3 regions of the Streptomyces sp. NBC_01460 genome follow, and region 2 is predicted to be linked to each of the others. Evidence: riboswitches for the same ligand, from Rfam matches in the RefSeq annotation. Region 2 holds a riboswitch; each other region holds the start of a gene.
The links. Region 2 has a riboswitch for cyclic di-AMP ahead of OG488_RS28290 (M23 family metallopeptidase). Riboswitches for the same ligand answer to the same signal wherever they lie in the genome.
Positions count from the first base shown of each region.

Region 1: linked by a shared signal. The riboswitch ahead of OG488_RS20025 (M23 family metallopeptidase) and the one ahead of OG488_RS28290 (M23 family metallopeptidase) in region 2 are both predicted to bind cyclic di-AMP.
Region 3: linked by a shared signal. The riboswitch ahead of OG488_RS33085 (M23 family metallopeptidase) and the one ahead of OG488_RS28290 (M23 family metallopeptidase) in region 2 are both predicted to bind cyclic di-AMP.

Region 1 covers NZ_CP109473.1:4,479,433-4,483,942, forward strand. The annotation lists tRNA gene OG488_RS20010 (tRNA-Met) at 81-154, shown strand; gene OG488_RS20015 (MerR family transcriptional regulator) at 270-1,016, shown strand; gene OG488_RS20020 (PP2C family protein-serine/threonine phosphatase) at 1,123-2,310, shown strand; cyclic di-AMP (ydaO/yuaA leader) riboswitch at 2,544-2,696, shown strand; gene OG488_RS20025 (M23 family metallopeptidase) at 2,708-3,748, shown strand; gene OG488_RS20030 (aldo/keto reductase) at 3,939-4,510, shown strand, end outside.
Region 2 covers NZ_CP109473.1:6,253,192-6,257,701, forward strand. The annotation lists gene OG488_RS28280 (M16 family metallopeptidase) at 1-321, shown strand, start outside; gene OG488_RS28285 (M16 family metallopeptidase) at 348-1,730, shown strand; cyclic di-AMP (ydaO/yuaA leader) riboswitch at 1,921-2,088, shown strand; gene OG488_RS28290 (M23 family metallopeptidase) at 2,102-2,896, shown strand; gene OG488_RS28295 (GntR family transcriptional regulator) at 3,120-3,824, shown strand; gene OG488_RS28300 (HPr family phosphocarrier protein) at 3,999-4,280, opposite strand; gene OG488_RS28305 (bifunctional acetate--CoA ligase family protein/GNAT family N-acetyltransferase) at 4,445-4,510, shown strand, end outside.
Region 3 covers NZ_CP109473.1:7,343,690-7,348,199, reverse strand. The annotation lists gene OG488_RS33095 (STM4011 family radical SAM protein) at 1-254, shown strand, start outside; gene OG488_RS33090 (SGNH/GDSL hydrolase family protein) at 275-1,102, opposite strand; gene OG488_RS33085 (M23 family metallopeptidase) at 1,285-2,190, opposite strand; cyclic di-AMP (ydaO/yuaA leader) riboswitch at 2,196-2,354, opposite strand; gene OG488_RS33080 (tyrosine-protein phosphatase) at 2,769-3,593, shown strand; gene OG488_RS33075 (DUF6126 family protein) at 3,603-3,776, opposite strand; gene OG488_RS33070 (helix-turn-helix domain-containing protein) at 3,854-4,474, opposite strand.

The DNA.
Region 1 (4,510 bases), 1.8 Mb from region 2:
GGCAGGATCCCGGCCCGGGAGTGGGTGCGAAAAGTGGTCGGAGCACCGTCCCGGATGGCGTAGAGTTGCAATCACAACGACGCGGGGTGGAGCAGCTCGGTAGCTCGCTGGGCTCATAACCCAGAGGTCGCAGGTTCAAATCCTGTCCCCGCTACTGAAAGACAGAGGCCCGGATTCTTTCGAGAATCCGGGCCTCTGTCGTATGCCGTCACCCGGCCGCCGGTCCCGGGCTTGACCTTGACGCCGCGTAAAGATCTAGCGTTTCCGTCATGGAGTGGTCCATCCAGGAAATCGCCCGGCGCGCCGGCACCACGAGCCGCACGCTCCGGCACTACGGAGACGTCGGTCTCCTGGCACCGAGCCGCACGGGTGCCAACGGTTACCGCTATTACGGCCAGGAGGCTCTGGTCCGGCTCCAGCGCATCCTGCTGCTGCGGGAGCTGGGGCTCTCCCTGCCCGCGATCAAGGACGTGCTGGAAGGGCAGCGGGACACCTCCGCCGCGCTCCGGACCCATCTGCGCCTGCTGGAGCAGGAGCGGGAGCGCATCGGCCGGCAGATCGCCTCGGTGCGGACCACTCTCCACCGGACCGAACAAGGGGAGGAACTCATGGCGGAGGACGTGCTCGACGGCTTCGATCACACGGAGTACGAGCAGGAGGTCACGGAGCGCTGGGGCAGGGAGGCGTACGAGCGCGGCGGCCGGTGGTGGCGCGGACTGACCGAGGACGAGCGCGCCCGCTTCCAGGGCGTGCACGAGGTCATCGCCCGGGACTACGGGGAGGCCAGGGCCGCCGGCCTGGCGGCGGACAGCGAGCAGGTGCAGGACATCGCGCGGCGGCACTGCGAGTGGCTGTCGGCGACCACGGAGCCCACGCGCGCGTACGTGACCGGCCTCGGGGAGATGTACGTCGCCGATCCCCGCTTCGGGAGGAACTACGATCGCCACGGAGACGGAACCGCCGTCTTCGTACGGGATGCACTGACGATCTACGCGCAGCGCCGGCTCTCCGACTGACCTCCGGAGGACGGGGCTCCGGCGTGCTCCTCCCTTTGGCCGATGACGAGTCGCCGCTCGGCGCGGCTCCGGCCAGCCTGGGTGGGGCGCGGTACCGTCCGCAGCCGTGGGTGGACCGGGCAGGGGTGTTGCACAGGTGGGGAAGCGGGACGGACGCCGACGGGGCGTTCCCGGGAGCGCCCGCTCCCAGCGGTTCGTGCGTGCGTTGCCCGCCCTGATGATCTGTGCCGGGGTGGCCTTCGACCTCGCCACGCCGCCCGAGGTCACCGCTGTCCCGCTCTTCGCCGCCGCGGCGCTCGTCGCCGCCCCGTTCTTCTCGCTGAGCAGCACCGTCCGCATCGGGATCGCCGCGGTCCTGGTCGTGCTCGCCATCCGGCTCTCGGACGGCGTGCTCCTCAGGGTCACGCCGGTCACCGACCTGCTCACGCTGATCACCGTCGTGGCCCTGTCCCTCGTGATCAACCGCGTCGTGCACCGCGGCAACGAGCAGCTCGCCTCGGCGAGGGTCATCGCCGAGACGGCGATGCGTGCGGTGCTCCCGGTGCCGGACGCCCGGATCGGCGGGCTGCACATCGCGGCGCGGTACGAGGCGGCCCAGGCGGACGAGTTCGTCGGCGGCGACCTCTTCGCCGTCGCGGACACGCCGTTCGGGGTCCGGCTGGTGGTCGGGGACGTGCGGGGCAAGGGGCTGGACGCCGTCGCGGCCGTGGCCGTGGTGATCGGGGCGTTCCGGGAGGCCGCCGAGCAGGAGCTGTCGCTGGAGGGCGTGGTCCAGCGACTGGAGCGGGCGCTGGCCCGTGAGGGCTCGCGGCGGGGCGGGCTCGACTCCATGGAGGGGTTCGTCACCGCGGTCCTCGCGGAGATCCCGGCCGGTTCGGACACCCTGCGGGTCGTCAACCGCGGCCATCCTGAGCCGCTGGTGCTGCACGCGGACGGGGCGCTCGACGTGCTGGCCCCGACCGTGCCCGCCCTGCCGCTCGGGATGGGGCTGGACGTGTGGCCCGACCGGTCGGACGAGTGGGCGCTGCCGGCCGGGGCGACCTTCCTGGCGTTCACCGACGGCCTCTCCGAGGCGCGCGACGCGCAGGGTGTCTTCTACGACCCGGCGGCCCGGCTGCGCGGCCGGCTCTTCCCGGGGCCCGAGGAGCTGCTGTCGGCGCTCACCGACGACGTACGGCTGCACACCGGTGGCCGGTCGACGGACGACATGGCGCTGCTCGCCGTCGGCCGGCCTTCGCACGGGCAGCAGGAGCGACGGACGACGGTGAAGATCGTGGGGCGGGACAGTGAATGACCGGTCGCGACTTTCGGTAGTCGAAGGACCGCGCTCCGCATAACATATGACGCACCATCAGAAACTGCTGGCTGGATGAGTGGTGCTCAACTCGCCCGTTTGCGCCCGTTTGACCCCTGAAAGTCCAGGCCGGAGGCGTGAACGATCTGTGGGAACAGCTTGGAATCGGACCCGGGTGTCTATTAACGTTCGATAACGCAGCGCGGTTGTACCCGCCGTCGCAAGAGACGGCACCGTGCGCAGCGCCGAATTCCGCAAGGGAACCGGGGAACCACCTACATGGGGTGAATCGGGCACCTGTGTCTCGCGAGAGACGAAGGGGCCCGTAGGAGACCTTCCTGCTCCGAACCCGTCAGCTAACCCGGTAGGCGAGAAGGAAGGAAAGGAGAGCGCCCACGTGGCGTCCAATCAGCCTGCCCCCGAGGCCCCGTCATCCTTCAGGACCGGAGGCTTCGGTGATGAGGACAGGACGTGGGAGGAATGGAACCCCACCGAGGAGTCCATCCGCCCCGTACGCGGCCGTCATCGCGTAGCCAAGCAGCGCGGTCTCGCCCGTAGCTCCACCGTCCTCGGCGTCGGCGTCATCGCGGCCGTCGGTGCGGGCGGCATGGCCACCGCGCAGAGCAAGCCGCCGGTCTCCATCTCTCTTCCCGATTCCATCGCGGACAACCTTCCCGACGCCAAGTCCCTTCCCGGCGTCGGTGCCTTCATGTCCGGCGACTCCGACGCGGAGCACGAGACGGCCGCCGCGTCCTCCCCGCTCACCACGGCCGGCATCACCGCCGCCGAGGCCCAGCAGGGCACCACCGACGCGGGCGAGGCCCTGCGCGCCCGCATCCTCCAGCAGGCCGAGCAGCAGTCGGCGGGAGCCGAGGCCGAGGCCAGGGCCGCCCAGGAGCAGGCGGCGGCCGAAGCGGCCGCGACCCAGGCCGCCAAGCAGCAGAGCGCCGCCGAGGCCGAGGCCGCCGCGGAGAAGAAGGCCGAGGAGGAAGCGGCGAAGAAGAAGGCCGAGGCCGAGCGCCTCGCCAAGCTCGCCGCCAGCTACGCCGTCCCGACCTCCTCGTACACGATCACCTCGACCTTCGGGCAGTCCGGCTCGATGTGGTCCTCCGGCTACCACACCGGACTGGACTTCGCGGCTCCCACCGGCACGCCGGTCAAGGCCGTGCACAGCGGCACGGTGAAGTCGGCGGGCTGGTCCGGTTCGTACGGCTACCGCACGGTCCTTGAGCTCGACGACGGCACGGAGGTCTGGTACTGCCACCAGTCCTCGATGGACGTCACCGCCGGACAGAAGGTCACCACCGGCGAGACCATCGGCCGCGTCGGCGCCACCGGCAACGTGACCGGCCCGCACCTCCACCTGGAGATCCACACCGCGGACGGCTCGGGTGTGGACCCGATGAGCTGGCTGCGCGGCAAGGGCCTCACGATCTGATCCCCGGCGCCGCTCCTCGGCGCACCGGAACCCCGGCGGCCCTGACGCACGACCCCCCGACGTCAGGGCCGTCGGTCTGCCCGGGTCCGCCCGGCGTCGCCTGTCACGGGGGCGCCGGGCCCACCCGGGCCGCGCGGGGTGCGGGCCGCGAATCGGAATAGGTGCCTCCGTCAGCTGGTTGTACCCGGGTATGACTTCTCTGCGCCCGCTCGGTTCCTCCGGCCTTCAGGTCTTCCCCCTCGCCCTCGGCGGCAACGTCTTCGGCTGGACGGCCGACGAGGACACGACCTTCGCCGTCCTCGACGCGTATGTGGCGGCGGGCGGCAACTTCCTCGACACCGCCGACTCCTACTCCGCCTGGATCCCAGGCAACGAGGGCGGTGAGTCGGAGACCCTCATCGGGAAGTGGCTCAGGGCCCGCTCCCGCCGTGACGACGTCGTCATCGCCACCAAGGTCGGCGCCCACCCGGCGTACAAGGGGCTCTCGCCCACCACGATCAAGGAGGCGGCCGAGGCGTCCCTGCGCAGGCTCGGCACCGACCACATCGACCTCTACTACACGCACTTCGACGACGAGAGCGTCCCCGTCGAGGAGATCATCACCGCCCTCGACCAGCTGGTGAAGGCCGGCACGGTGCGGGAGATCGCCGCCTCCAACATCAGCCCCGCGCGGCTGCGGGCCTCCCTGGACTTCTCCGAGCGCGAGGGCCTGGCCCGATACGTGGCACTGCAGCCGCACTACAACCTCGTCTCGCGCGACAC
Region 2 (4,510 bases):
CGCTTCGCCGAGGAGGGCCCCACGCCCGAGGAGATGGAGCGCGCCCAGGCGCAGTTGGAGCGCGAGTGGCTGGACCGGCTCGGCACGGTCGCCGGCCGCGCCGACGAACTCTGCCGGTACGCCGTCCTGTTCGGTGACCCGCAGCTCGCCCTGACCGCGGTGGGCCGGGTGCTCGACGTGACGGCGGAGGAGGTCAGGGAGGCCGCCCGGGCCGCCCTGCGCCCCGACAACCGTGCCGTCCTGGTCTACGAGCCGGTCGAACCGGCCGACGAGGCCGACGAGACCGCCGGCACCGACGCGCACGAGGGGGCCGACAAGTGACCGACGCCGCCGTGACTGGAGTAGCGATGGAGTACCACCCGCAGCCGACCGCCGGCGAGGCCAGGCCCTGGGCCTTCCCCGCGCCCGAGCGCGGCGCCCTGCCCAACGGGCTGACCGTACTGCGCTGCCACCGCCCCGGGCAGCAGGTCGTCGCCGTGGAGATCTTCCTCGACGCGCCGCTCGACGCCGAGCCCGAGGGGCTGGACGGAGTGGCGACGATCATGTCGCGCGCCCTGTCCGAGGGCACGGACAAGCGCTCCGCCGAGGAGTTCGCCGCGGAGCTGGAGCGCTGCGGCGCCACGCTGGACGCCCACGCGGACCACCCGGGGATCCGGGTCTCCCTCGAGGTCCCGGTCTCCCGCCTGTCCAAGGCGCTCGGGCTGGTCGCCGAGGCCCTGCGGGCCCCGGCCTTCGCCGAGAGCGAGATCGAGCGCCTGGTCGGCAACCGCCTCGACGAGATCCCGCACGAGCAGGCCAACCCCGCGCGCCGGGCCGCCAAGCAGCTGTCCAAGGAGCTCTTCCCCGCCACGGCCCGGATGTCCCGTCCGCGCCAGGGCACCGAGGAGACCGTCCGGCGGATCGACGCCGCGGCCGTGCGCGCCTTCTACGACGCCCACGTCCGCCCGTCCACGGCGACGGCGGTCGTCGTCGGCGACCTCACCGAGGTGGACCTGGACGCGCTGCTCGCCGAGACCGTCGGGGACTGGTCGGGCAATGCGGGCCAGGCCCGCCCGGTGCCCCCGATCACCGCGGACGACACGGGCCGTGTGGTCGTCGTGGACCGTCCCGGAGCCGTCCAGACTCAGCTGCTGATCGGCCGGATCGGCGCGGACCGGCATGACAGCGTGTGGCCCGCCCAGGTCCTCGGCACGTACTGCCTGGGGGGCACGCTCACCTCGCGGCTGGACCGCGTGCTGCGCGAGGAGAAGGGCTACACGTACGGTGTCCGGGCCTTCGGGCAGGTGCTGCGCTCGACGGCGCCCGGCTCCTCCTCCGGGGCGACCGGGGCCGCCATGCTCGCCATCAGCGGTTCCGTCGACACGGAGTCCACCGGGCCCGCGCTCGACGACCTCTGGAAGGTCCTGCGCACCCTGGCGGCCGAAGGGCTCACCGACGCCGAGCGTGAGACGGCCGTCCAGAACCTCGTGGGCGTCGCCCCGCTGAAGTACGAGACCGCGGCCTCGGTCGCGGGCACCCTGGCCGACCAGGTGGAGCAGCACCTGCCGGACGACTACCAGGCCCAGCTGTACGCGCGCCTGGCGGCGACCGGCACGGTCGAGGCGACCGCCGCCGTCGTCAACGCGTTCCCGGTGGACCGGCTGGTCACCGTCCTGGTCGGGGACGCCGCACAGATCGCGGACCCCGTACGCGCGCTCGGCATCGGCGAGGTGTCGGTCGTCACCGGCTGACATGACGGGACATCAGGGACCCCGGCGGGGCACTCTCGCCGGGGTTCTGTCTTTTGTCTGTTTTAAGCGGAAAATACATGTTCATCCTGTGGGATGTGCGACAAAAGACCCGTTCCGTTTGGCGGGCGAAAGCGGCCCCCTCTAGCGTCGGCCCGGCTGTCCGTCAGACGAATGCCGCATCCGTGGCGCCGGGCAGTCATCGCCGAGTCCCCGTCCGGCGCGAGCCTGGGGAGCCGGGGACCCACGAAGTCCCTGGGGTGAATCGGATCCCTGCACCTCGCACGAGGCTCAGGGGCCCGTAGGAGACCTTCCTGCTCCGAACCCGTCAGCTAACCCGGTAGGCGAGAAGGAAGGAAAGGACCAGCCCCTCCATGGCGTTCATCCGTGCCACCGGGAAGCACCGTGCCCCGAGCCGCCTGACGCGCAAGAGCGCCGAGGTCGCCGGCATCGCGGCCCTGGCCACCGCCGGTGTCATCGGCGCCACCGCGTCCCCCGCCCTCGCCGCGGACTCCGAGGCCGTCGCCCCGTCCTCCACCGGTCTGACGCAGGCCGTCGCCCTCGACACCACGCTCGCCGCCCAGATCGACGCCCAGGCCGAGGCCCAGGCGCACCAGGCCGAGGTCGTGGCCAAGGCGAAGGCAGCTGCGAAGGCCAAGGCGAAGGCCGAGGCCGAGGCGAAGCGCAAGGCCGAAGCCCGTGCCAAGGAGGCCCGTGAGGAGAAGGCGCGGGCAGCCCGCGCCGCCGAGCGCGCCCGGCTGAACGCGTTCCACCTCCCGGTCGCCGGCTCGCACGTGACCACGGGGTACCAGTCCGGCGGCGCGCTCTGGTCCTCCGGCACCCACTCCGGCGTGGACTTCCAGGCCGCGTCCGGCACCTCCGTCGTCGCGGTCGGCGCCGGCACGGTCGTCGAGGCCGGCTGGGGCGGCGCGTACGGCAACAACATCGTGCTCAAGATGAAGGACGGCACGTACACCCAGTACGGCCACCTCTCCTCGATCGGTGTCTCCGTCGGCCAGAGCGTCGGCTCGGGCGAGCAGATCGGCATCTCCGGCTCGACCGGCAACTCCACCGGGCCGCACCTGCACTTCGAGGCCCGGACCACCCCCGAGTACGGCTCGGACATGGACCCCGTCGCCTACCTCCGCGCCCACGGCGTCCAGGTCTGATCCGACACCTCACCACACCGCTCCGACGAAGGCCCCGGCATCCGCCGGGGCCTTCGTCGTGCGTCCGGAAGTGTGTGCGCCGACGCCTCCGCGGAACAGCTCCCTGGCCAAAAGATATCCATGGATTCCGCCCCGCCATCGGAAATGCGCGCCGGTTGCAATAGAGTCGCAGGACAGGCGTCGATCAGCCGCGTTTCGCGGGGATTAAGGCGGAGGTTCGGACATGCGCATTCCCGCGCATTCGGTATGCACGGCAATCCGTGACGACATCGTCTCCGGTGTCTTCGAGCGCGGCAGCCGCCTCACCGAAGAGGTGCTCGCGCGTCGCTACGGCGTCTCCCGCGTCCCCGTACGCGAGGCGCTGCGCACCCTGGAGTCCGAAGGGTTCGTCGTCACCCGCAGGCACGCCGGCGCCTGTGTCGCCGAGCCCACGGAACAGGAGGCCGCGGACCTTCTGGAGATCCGGATGCTCCTGGAGCCCCTGGGAGCCGCACGTGCGGCCCAGCGCCGCACCGAGGCGCACCTCAAGGTGCTCCGAGGCCTGGTCAGGCTGGGGCAGGAGCGGGTCCGCAGGGGCGAGGGAGAGGATCTGCGCTCCCTGGGCGGCTGGTTCCACGAGACGCTGGCACAGGCCTCCGGCAGCCCGGCGCTCATCGCGCTGCTCACCCAGCTCCGGCACAAGATCGCCTGGATGTACGCCGTCGAGCAGCCGGTCCGCCCCGCGGACTCCTGGGCCGAGCACGGCGCTCTCGTCGACGCCGTGGCGCGCCGCGACGCCGAGCGGGCCAGGGCGCTCGCCACCCAGCACGCGGAGCGGGCCACGGCGGCGCACCGGCTGCGGCGCCCCGACCGGCCGGGGCACCCGGCGGCCTCCGCCCGGGTGAGGACTTCGCAACACCACGTAAACATCGCGGGAGTCCGCCATTAACAATTGCGCCGTATACAAAGAGGGGTAATTGCCGGAGGGCTTTCTTTTTGCTGCCCTGATTCAGGATTTCCGGAGCGGTGTCCGCACCTGATCCGGAAACAGAAAAGCCGCGGCTCCCGGTCGGGGGTGCCGCGGCTTTCCCGCAGAAAGAAATCCGGATCGGAATGGCCGGAATCAGACGGTCTCCGGAAGCTCCTCGAGCCCCTCGGCGACCAGCTTCGCCAGACGGTCCAGGGCGGCCTCGGCGTTGTCCGCCTCGGACGCGAGCACGATCTCCTCGCCGCCCTGGGCGCCCAGGCCGAGCACCGCGAGCATGGAGGCGGCGTTCACGGGGTTGCCGTCCGCCTTGGCGATCGTCACGGGGACGCCGGAGGCCGTGGCGGCACGGACGAAGATGGAAGCGGGGCGGGCGTGCAGGCCCTCGGCCCAACCGACGTTGACGCGGCGCTCAGCCATGGTTCTGCCCTTCACGTATCAATGGGTTGTCTAGACCAGTCTCTCATGTGGTGCGCACTGCTGTGCCCGGCGTCGCCGCCGGGCGCCCACCGCCCGTCGGCCCCCTCAGCGTGCCCCTGCCGCGAACCCTCCGCGACCGGTGCGCGGCGCCGTAGGCTTTGCCCATGGAGCCCACTCCGGAGCAGAGTCCGCACCACGCGTACCCCGACCACTGGGAGGCGGACGTGGTG
Region 3 (4,510 bases), 1.1 Mb from region 2:
GTCACTTCGTCCGCGACGAGCTGGGCAACCTCTACGACGGGAGTTATCGGAGCTCACTCGGCCCGCGCGGCTGTCCGCTCGACGTGTGCGACTGCCACATCGGCTATGTGCACCTGGAGACACTGCCGCTGTACGACGTCTTCGCGGGCGGGGTGCTGGAGCGGATACCCGCCCGTCCGATGCGGATACCCGCCCCGGACGGGCTCGTGCCCGCGGACCCGGCCCGGCGTCTGCTCCCCCTCGTCGGCCGCTGACCGCCCGTCAGCGGCAGGGGTCAGAGCGGCAGCAGGTCGGGGCGCTTGGCCTCGACGTGGTCCCCGGAGGACTCCCCGCGCAGTCGCCGCCCGATCCACGGGACGAGGTACTCGCGCGCCCACTGGATGTCGTCACGGCGCACCTCGAACGTCCCGCGGTGCACCTGCGGAGGCCACACCTGGTCCGGGTCGGCCGGCGCGTCGAGGCCGAGGACCTGGGCGGCGCGCAGCGCGACCCGGGTGTGCCCCTCGGCCGAGAGGTGCAGCCTGTCGCTGTCCCACGCCCGCCGGTCCTGCACGGACCGCAGGGACCACAGGTCCAGCACCGGGCAGTCGTAGCGGTCGGCGATGGACCGGACGTGCGCGGTGAACATGGCGATCTTGCCCCGCAGGTGCTTGAGCACGGGGATGCCGCGGGTGTCGAACCCGGTGGTGACCATGACGGTTCCGACCGCCTGGGTCAGCTCGGCGACCGCACGCTCGAAGCGTTCCGCCACGTCGTCCGGGTCGGAACCGGGGCGGAGGATGTCGTTGCCGCCCGCGCAGAAGCTGACCAGGTCGGGTGCCAGCTCCTTCGCCCGGGGGACCTGTTCCTCGACTATCTGGTCGAGGAGGCGTCCGCGTACGGCGAGATTGGCGTACCGGAAATTCCCGTGCGGGTCGTCCGCGGGGCCGACCGTCGCACCGAGGACGGGGAGCTGGTCCGCGAGGAGGACCGCGAGCCGGTCCGCCCAGCCGACGAGCGTCCCGCCGGGGCCGGGGTCTCCGACACCCTCGGTGAAGCTGTCGCCAATCGCTGCGTACGACCCGATGATGCCTCGTTGTCTGTTTCTCGAATCGTCTGCCACAAGCGCTTATCCTGCACCTTCGAATGTGACCTACGCGACCGTAATAAGGGGTTGACGGGTGGTGAGAAAGACCACCCGGTCAGTTTTTGGTAAAGCAGGAATAAGGAGAGGGGCGGTGCGCCGTGGCGCACCGCCCCTCTCCTCGAAGCGATCGAACCGGGTGATGTGTCCCGGACGGAGTCTCAGATGGAGACGCCGTGCGAACGCAGGTAGGCGATCGGGTCGACGTCCGAGCCGTAGCTCGGGCCGGTCCGGACCTCGAAGTGGAGGTGCGGGCCGGTGGAGTTGCCGGTGGAGCCGGAGAGGCCGATCTGCTGGCCGCCGGTCACGGTCTGGCCGGCCGAGACCTCGAGCGAGGACAGGTGGGCGTACTGGGAGTACATGCCGTCGCTGTGCTGGATGACGACCTCGTTGCCGTACGAGCCGCTCCATCCGGCGGAGACCACGGTCCCCTGGCCGATGGATCGGACGCTGGTGCCGGAGGCGGCCTGGAAGTCCGAACCGGTGTGGTAGCCGCTGGACCAGCTGGCGCCTGAGGCGCGGTACTGGGTGGTGACCACGGCGTTCTCGACCGGGGTGGCCCAGCCCGATCCGGTGCTCTCCGACGCGGCGGAGTCGGCGGTCTTCGCGGCCGTCTCCTCGACCGGAGCGGCGGCCTTCTCCGCGGGAGCGGCGGCCTTCGGCGCGGCCTTGGAGGGCGCGGCCTGGGCTGCCTTCTCCGCGGAGCCGGACGCCTTGGCGCCGAGGGTGAGCTTCATGCCCGGGCGGATCAGGCTCGGGTTCTCGCCGACGACGTCACGGTTGTCCTGGTACAGCTTCTGCCAGCCGCCCTTGACCTTCTTGTCGGCCGCGATCTTCGCCAGGTAGTCGCCGGAGACCACGGAGTAGGTCTTCGCCGAGCTCTTGGCCGACGCGGGCGCGCTGTGGGCGGCGGCGGACTTGGCGGCCGGGGCGGCCTGCTCGGCGGCATGGGCGCCGGTGGCGCCGATCAGCGGGAGGGCGAGGACGGCGCCACCGGTCCCGGCGGCAAGGACGCCTCGGGAGATCGGGCCGGTCTTCGTACGACGGTGCTTGCCTTTTGCGGGCATGGGGGAATTCCTCTCCGGCGCCTGCGAGGTGAGCTGTCGGGTTCGGGCTGGAGATGCCCGGCCACGTGGTGCGCGACTTGACCCCAAGCCGTACCGGATCCCTCCGGCCGGCGGCCTACCTGGTTCCCCCGCTCCTGCCACACGTGAGTCGGTGCGGATTCCGGGCGGCGGCAGGATTAGGCGTTCCGTCCGGATTGACCGTGACCGTAAGCGAGCCGGGACGCCGCGAACAAGCCCCGCATTGCGGACCGGAATCGGCGCTTCAATTCCGGTGCGGAATTCCCGTCACACTCCGTGGATCCGGGATCTTGGCTTTCCGCACGGCGTCCGGAATACCTGTCGCGATCTCCGCCACGCACCGTCACGGATATGATCCCGCTCACCCACCTCACCCCATCTCCCGCACAAGCGGGGCATGTTCCGCTAAATACGCCAATACGGACATGTCATGGCCACCACCTACAGGGCGGACCGACACCTCTGCGACCGAGACGGTTGGCCGATGCAGCCATGTCGTATCGTCGCGAGCGTGCCCCCGTCGGCGAGCGGCGCCGACGCCCGACACCCCAGGAGCCCTTGTGACGCAGCTGCCAGAGGTCCCCCCGGCCGGCCCCGAGCCGACGGACGTCGACCTGACCGGTGTCCGCAACTTCCGCGACGTCGGCGGGCTTCCGACCATGGACGGCCGCACCGTGCGCTACGGGCGCCTCTACCGCAGCGGCCATCTCGCCCACGCCACGGAGGCCGACGCCACCTTCCTCTCCGGGCTCGGCCTGCACACGGTCTTCGACTTCCGCAACGCGGCCGACCACAAGCTCGACGGCCTCGACGTGGAGCTGCCGGGTGTCCGGAATGTCAGCATTCCTCTCTCCGACCCGGCCGACGGCGCGGAGTTCTGGCGGCTGGTGCGCGACGGGAACATCCAGCAGCTGCGCTCGATCCTGGCCGACGGCAAGGGGACGGACCGCATGGTCGCCTCGTACCGCTCGATCATCAAGGACCGCACCGCCGAACACAGCCGCGTGCTGCACGCCCTGGCGGAGGACAGCATGCCCGCGCTGATGCACTGTGCGGCCGGGAAGGACCGGGCCGGCCTCTCGGTCGCGGTCTCCCTGCTCGCGGTCGGCGTCGAGAAGGAGGCCATCGAGGCCGACTACCTCAAGTCGAACGACGCGCACCGCCGCTACAAGGTGAAGCGCAGCGACTCCTCGTCGGCGGGGATGTCCGACGAGGTGATGGAGCTGCTCAACCCCCTCTTCGGCGCCCACCCCGACTACCTCGGCGCCGCGTTCGCCGCCATCGAGGAGATCTGGGGCAGCACGGACCGCTACTTCCTCGAAGGCCTGAAGATCACCCCCGAGACCCGCGAGCGACTGCGTGAGCGGCTCGTCGAGGACGCGTGAGCACCGGGGTCAGCCCTTGCCGGCCACGGTGAAGAGAAGGAAGAGGAAGGCCGCGACCACGTGCCCGGCCACCAGGTAGGCGAGGAGCCGGATCACGACGCCGCGGGGCATCCGCCGCTCCTGGGTGTCCGCGCTCCTCGCCCTCCGGGGAGTCAGGGGGTCGTAGTGCTCCGAATCGGACATGACAGTCCTCTCTTCCGGCATCTGGGACCGGCGTGACGAACGGGACGGGACGTGCGGTGCGGGGTGCGTGAGCGGGATCAGAGCCGGTGGACCGTGCTGCCCAGGCACAGCTCGGCGGTGGGGCTCTGCAGCAGCGTGTGGACGAAGAGCAGGCGCGCCCCGCCGGCGTCGAGCGCTGCGATCCGGTGCGGGGTGAGCGAGTCGAAGTGCGCGCTGTCCCCCGGACCGAGGTCGTGGACGGTCTCGCCGAGCACGACCCGGAGCCGGCCGTCGAGGACGTACAGCCACTCCTCACCGGGGTGGACACGCACGAGGTCCCCCTCGGTGCCGTACGGGACGTGGACCCTCAGGGCCTGCATGGCGCGGCCCGGTCCACCGGCCTGCCGGTAGACCCAGCCGCCCGCTCCGGTGCCGCGCGGCGTGGCCTCGAGGCGACCGCCGCGGACGATCGCGTCACGTTCGGGCGGCATCTCCCCCAGGAGCTCGGAGACGGTCGTACCGTAGACACGGGCGAGGCCGAGCAGCATCGGCAGCGAAGGCTGTCTGCGGCCCGTTTCGAGCCGGGAGAGGTGGGCCGGCGAGAGGCCGGCCCGCCCGGCCGCCGCCTCCAGCGTGAGGCCGCGGTCGCGCCGCAGGTCGCGCAGGCGCGGTGCGACCCCGGGGAGCTCGTCGGCCACCCCTCCGTCAGGAGGATTCATACCTCCATTGGGCCAGGACCTTTCCTCTGAGGCAAA